DNA from 2 places in the Mesobacillus sp. S13 genome. Region 2 is predicted to be linked to the other one. Evidence: a T-box and tRNA genes for the amino acid it is inferred to sense, from the RefSeq annotation. Region 2 holds a T-box; the other holds one or more tRNA genes.

Region 1 (3,207 bases), 1.4 Mb from region 2:
GTGCCTAATACATGCAAGTCGAGCGGATCTTCATTAGCTTGCTTTTGAAGATCAGCGGCGGACGGGTGAGTAACACGTGGGCAACCTGCCTGTAAGACTGGGATAACTTCGGGAAACCGGAGCTAATACCGGATAATCCTTTCCCTCACATGAGGGAAAGCTGAAAGACGGTTTCGGCTGTCACTTACAGATGGGCCCGCGGCGCATTAGCTAGTTGGTGAGGTAACGGCTCACCAAGGCAACGATGCGTAGCCGACCTGAGAGGGTGATCGGCCACACTGGGACTGAGACACGGCCCAGACTCCTACGGGAGGCAGCAGTAGGGAATCTTCCGCAATGGACGAAAGTCTGACGGAGCAACGCCGCGTGAGCGATGAAGGCCTTCGGGTCGTAAAGCTCTGTTGTCAGGGAAGAACAAGTACCGGAGTAACTGCCGGTACCTTGACGGTACCTGACCAGAAAGCCACGGCTAACTACGTGCCAGCAGCCGCGGTAATACGTAGGTGGCAAGCGTTGTCCGGAATTATTGGGCGTAAAGCGCGCGCAGGCGGTTCCTTAAGTCTGATGTGAAAGCCCCCGGCTCAACCGGGGAGGGTCATTGGAAACTGGGGAACTTGAGTGCAGAAGAGGAGAGCGGAATTCCACGTGTAGCGGTGAAATGCGTAGAGATGTGGAGGAACACCAGTGGCGAAGGCGGCTCTCTGGTCTGTAACTGACGCTGAGGCGCGAAAGCGTGGGGAGCGAACAGGATTAGATACCCTGGTAGTCCACGCCGTAAACGATGAGTGCTAAGTGTTAGAGGGTTTCCGCCCTTTAGTGCTGCAGCAAACGCATTAAGCACTCCGCCTGGGGAGTACGGCCGCAAGGCTGAAACTCAAAGGAATTGACGGGGGCCCGCACAAGCGGTGGAGCATGTGGTTTAATTCGAAGCAACGCGAAGAACCTTACCAGGTCTTGACATCCTCTGACAACCCTAGAGATAGGGCGTTCCCCTTCGGGGGACAGAGTGACAGGTGGTGCATGGTTGTCGTCAGCTCGTGTCGTGAGATGTTGGGTTAAGTCCCGCAACGAGCGCAACCCTTGATCTTAGTTGCCAGCATTCAGTTGGGCACTCTAAGGTGACTGCCGGTGACAAACCGGAGGAAGGTGGGGATGACGTCAAATCATCATGCCCCTTATGACCTGGGCTACACACGTGCTACAATGGATGGAACAAAGGGCTGCAAAACCGCGAGGTCGAGCCAATCCCATAAATCCATTCTCAGTTCGGATTGCAGGCTGCAACTCGCCTGCATGAAGCCGGAATCGCTAGTAATCGCGGATCAGCATGCCGCGGTGAATACGTTCCCGGGCCTTGTACACACCGCCCGTCACACCACGAGAGTTTGTAACACCCGAAGTCGGTGGGGTAACCTTTTGGAGCCAGCCGCCTAAGGTGGGACAGATGATTGGGGTGAAGTCGTAACAAGGTAGCCGTATCGGAAGGTGCGGCTGGATCACCTCCTTTCTAAGGATATTGCCGTAATGGCAATCGGAATGCGAACCTTCTGGTTCGTACTGTTGACTGCTTGTTTGTTTAGTTTTGAGGGAGTAATTCCTCTCTATATGATATATGGGCCTATAGCTCAGCTGGTTAGAGCGCACGCCTGATAAGCGTGAGGTCGGTGGTTCGAGTCCACTTAGGCCCACCATATATCTTTCATAATGGGGCCTTAGCTCAGCTGGGAGAGCGCCTGCCTTGCACGCAGGAGGTCAGCGGTTCGATCCCGCTAGGCTCCACCATGTCGCTTTTATAGCACATGCATTTGTTCCTTGAAAACTAGATAATCGTAAGTAAGAAGAACCAAGAAAAACCGAGTGATCGCCATTTTAGTTTTCTCTCTATTCAATTAGAGAAATGACCTTTTAGGTTAAGTTAGAAAGGGCGCACGGTGGATGCCTTGGCACTAGGAGCCGATGAAGGACGGGACTAACACCGATATGCTTCGGGGAGCTGTAAGTAAGCTTTGATCCGGAGATTTCCGAATGGGGAAACCCACTGTTCGTAATGGAACAGTATCTTTACCTGAATACATAGGGTATTGAAGGCAGACCCGGGGAACTGAAACATCTAAGTACCCGGAGGAAGAGAAAGCAAACGCGATTCCCTGAGTAGCGGCGAGCGAAACGGGACATAGCCCAAACCAAGAGGCTTGCCTCTTGGGGTTGTAGGACACTCTACATGGAGTTACAAAGGAACGGGGTAGATGAAGTGGTCTGGAAAGGCCCGTCAGAGAAGGTAAAAACCCTGTAGTTGAAACTTCGTTCCCTCCTGAGTGGATCCTGAGTACGGCGGGACACGAGAAATCCCGTCGGAAGCTGGGAGGACCATCTCCCAAGGCTAAATACTCCCTAGTGACCGATAGTGAACCAGTACCGTGAGGGAAAGGTGAAAAGCACCCCGGAAGGGGAGTGAAAGAGATCCTGAAACCGTGTGCCTACAAGTAGTCAGAGCCCGTTCATGGGTGATGGCGTGCCTTTTGTAGAATGAACCGGCGAGTTACGATTACATGCAAGGTTAAGTTGAGAAGACGGAGCCGCAGCGAAAGCGAGTCTGAATAGGGCGAATGAGTATGTGGTCGTAGACCCGAAACCAGGTGATCTACCCATGTCCAGGGTGAAGGTTGGGTAACACCAACTGGAGGCCCGAACCCACGCACGTTGAAAAGTGCGGGGATGAGGTGTGGGTAGCGGAGAAATTCCAATCGAACTTGGAGATAGCTGGTTCTCTCCGAAATAGCTTTAGGGCTAGCCTCACGTTGTAAGAGTCTTGGAGGTAGAGCACTGTTTGGACTAGGGGCCCTCATCGGGTTACCGAATTCAGACAAACTCCGAATGCCAAAGACTTATCCGTGGGAGTCAGACTGCGAGTGATAAGATCCGTAGTCAAAAGGGAAACAGCCCAGACCACCAGCTAAGGTCCCAAAGTATACGTTAAGTGGAAAAGGATGTGGAGTTGCTTAGACAACCAGGATGTTGGCTTAGAAGCAGCCACCATTTAAAGAGTGCGTAATAGCTCACTGGTCGAGTGACTCTGCGCCGAAAATGTACCGGGGCTAAACGTATCACCGAAGCTGTGGATTGACATCTTAGATGTCAGTGGTAGGAGAGCGTTCTAAGGGCGTTGAAGTCAGACCGTAAGGACTGGTGGAGCGCTTAGAAGTGAGA
Region 2 (3,207 bases):
CCTGCAATCGGAAAGGATGCCATCGTCGTCACTGTCAAATCGAGATGAGGTGTCCCTTATGTTAAGTTGTCCCAATTGCAGGAGCAAGGATATCGGTAAAATTGGCATCAACCAATATTACTGCTGGAATTGCTTCATCGAACTGTCTCTGAATAAAGGCTTGATCCATACCCATCAAGTCGAAGAAGATGGAACATTGAGCTCACTTGATGATTTATTTGAAGAAGATCAACGTCAATACGGCATATAAAATAAATCGAAGAGGTGAAGCACATTGAATAAAATGTTAACCTCCGTAATTGCTTTTGGTGCTGGCATGGCAGCGTACAACTATACGTCTAACAATAATATGATGTCTGGCAGGAAGATGAAAAAGCTAGGCAAGAAGATGACCAAAGCTTTATTTTAAGATGTAGCGACAGTCTTAACTTTAAACCCCTGTGATTTTTACAGGGGTTTTTTACTACTTTGAATGCAGTGTGAACGTTCTAATAAGCATTAAAATACCTACAGACAGACTAAAATGCATAATCCACCGCCTTTCTTTCAAGAATAAACAGGAAGGAGGGTGAAGATGATGAATATCCAGATGAAATGGTATTACCGGCTTGGATTCCTTCTCCTTTTATTCATTGTGCTTTTTGTTTTCATCAAATTGCAGGCCATATGGGTTCCGTTTTTGGAAATTTTGATTTCGCTGCTTGTGCCTTTTTCTGTGGCTGCCTTCATTACATATCTCCTCCACCCTATTGTGGAAGCCCTTCACCAAAGAGGGCTTCATCGCGGAGTTTCGATCTTGGTCATCTATATTTTATTTTTTGGCGGAGCTGGTTTTGCTTTTTACAAAGGGATACCAGCAATGATCCGTCAGCTGGGCGATTTAGCGGAGAATGCGCCGTATTTTGCCGAGCAATATAGGCAAATGGTCAATAACATTGTTGATCAGACCTCCACTTGGCCGGCAGGGATACATGAGAGGATCGAGGATGGAATTACCCGGATGGAACAATGGCTTGATGGAGTGCTCGCTGGTACGATGACATTCCTGATGGATATCATTAATTCAATTTTGACGATTGCAGTGATCCCATTTATCGCTTTTTACATGCTGAAGGATTTCGATGTCATGAAAAAAGCGGCCTGGTATCTGACGCCCCGGCAGTGGAGGCAGCCAGGCACAAAGTTCCTGCATGAGGTCGATAAGTCTCTCGGAAGCTATATCCGTGGGCAGCTGCTCATTTGCCTAATCATTGGTGTCCTTTCCTCCTTGTTTTTTTGGATGGCAGGCATCAAGTATTCGCTGCTATTAGGAGCGATAGTCGGGATCACGAATGTGATTCCATATTTCGGGCCCATCATTGGAGCGATTCCGGCTGTGATCATCGCAGCAACAATGTCTGTGAAAATGGTGCTTCTTTCACTCGTAATTGTCTTTTCACTGCAGTTTCTCGAGGGAAATATCTTGTCCCCGCTCATTGTCGGTAAAAGCCTGCATATGCATCCGCTGATGATCATGTTTGCGCTGCTGGCGGGAGAAGAGATAGGCGGCATCCTTGGCCTTATTCTTGCCGTTCCTGTCCTGGTGGTCCTAAGAGCGGCACTCATTCATGCAAAAGACCATATCATACTTGAGAGAAAGAAAGAGCGTCCCTCGTAATTTTTGCCAAGTCGTTTGACAAAGTGCAACAGGCTATATATAATTCGGCTATAGATTAATAATTCGAAAAATGTAGAAGGAACGAGTATGTTATAGACCATCGTCCAGAGAGGGATTCCCAGGCTGAGAGAATTCCCGGTGAAGGATAACAGAAGGCTATTCCGGAGTGCAGGCAAAACCTGCCGTAGCAGCTGCGTTAAAGCGTTTTTGAGAGATGGGCGCACGACTTTGCGTCCATAATCAGGGTGGTACCGCGAGCAAGCTCTCGTCCCTGTCCAGGGATGAGGGCTTTTTTTGTTGCCTAAAATCCCTGAAAGCTTAAATTTCATTTGGGTTTAGGAGGTTAGTTTTATGAAAAAACTGACAGGTGCTGAAATCAGGAAAATGTATCTGGATTTCTTTAAGGAAAAGGGCCACGCAATTGAGCCGAGTGCATCGCTTGTCCCTCATGATGATCCTTCCCTTCTTTGGATCAACAGTGGTGTAGCGACATTGAAAAAGTATTTTGATGGCCGTGTGATTCCGGCAAACCCGCGTATCACTAATGCGCAAAAATCGATTCGTACAAACGATATCGAAAATGTCGGAAAGACAGCGCGCCACCACACATTCTTTGAGATGCTTGGAAACTTCTCGATCGGTGACTATTTCAAGGTAGAAGCAATTGAATTTGCATGGGAATTCCTTACGGATGAAAAATGGATTGGTTTTGATCCTGAAAAGCTTTCCGTGACCATTCATCCGGAGGACGACGAAGCATTCAATATCTGGAGAGAGAAAATCGGTGTTCCTGAAGAACGCATCATCCGCCTTGAGGGGAACTTCTGGGATATCGGTGAAGGTCCAAGTGGTCCGAACACAGAAATCTTCTATGACAGAGGGCCTGAGTATGGCAATGACCCTGAAGATCCAGAACTATATCCTGGAGGGGAAAATGATCGTTATTTAGAGGTTTGGAATCTTGTGTTCTCTGAATTCAACCATAATCCTGACGGAACATACACTCCGCTGCCGAAGAAAAATATTGATACAGGCATGGGGCTTGAGCGTATGGCTTCTGTCGTACAGGACGTTCCGACAAACTTTGAAACAGATTTGTTCATGCCAATCATCAATGCGACTGAAGAAATCTCCGGTGAAAAATACGGACAGTCCAAAGAGAAGGATGAAGCATTTAAAGTAATTGCCGATCACATCCGTACGGTAGCCTTTGCTGTCGGTGACGGTGCACTTCCTTCGAATGAAGGCCGAGGCTATGTACTTCGCCGTTTATTGCGCCGCGCTGTACGTTATGCGAAAAAGCTGGACATCAACCGTCCATTCATGTACGAGCTTGTGCCTGTTGTTGGCGAAATCATGCATGACTTCTATCCTGAAGTAAAAGAAAAGACAGAGTTCATCCAGAAGGTCATCAAGAATGAAGAAGACCGTTTCCATGAAACGCTCAACGAAGGCCTTGCGATTCTTTCCGAGCTGATCAAGAAGGAGAAAGAAAAAGGCAGTGGCATGGTTCAGGGTGCGGATGTCTTCCGTCTATATGACACATATGG

The links. The T-box of region 2 lies ahead of alaS (alanine--tRNA ligase). A T-box ahead of a tRNA ligase gene usually reads a tRNA of that ligase, here a tRNA-Ala.
Region 1: it has a tRNA-Ala gene. The T-box ahead of alaS (alanine--tRNA ligase) is inferred to sense a tRNA for this amino acid. The anticodon was not compared.

What each region holds. Positions count from the first base shown of each region.
Region 1 is NZ_CP084622.1:33,031-36,237, forward strand. Features, by position in the region: rRNA gene LGO15_RS00165 (16S ribosomal RNA) at 1-1,507, shown strand, start outside; tRNA gene LGO15_RS00170 (tRNA-Ile) at 1,615-1,691, shown strand; tRNA gene LGO15_RS00175 (tRNA-Ala) at 1,707-1,782, shown strand; rRNA gene LGO15_RS00180 (23S ribosomal RNA) at 1,909-3,207, shown strand, end outside.
Region 2 is NZ_CP084622.1:3,389,735-3,392,941, reverse strand. Features, by position in the region: gene LGO15_RS17445 (PRC-barrel domain-containing protein) at 1-48, shown strand, start outside; gene LGO15_RS17440 (hypothetical protein) at 59-250, shown strand; gene LGO15_RS17435 (YrzQ family protein) at 284-409, shown strand; gene LGO15_RS17430 (AI-2E family transporter) at 578-1,657, shown strand; T-box leader at 1,722-1,933, shown strand; gene alaS (alanine--tRNA ligase) at 2,009-3,207, shown strand, end outside.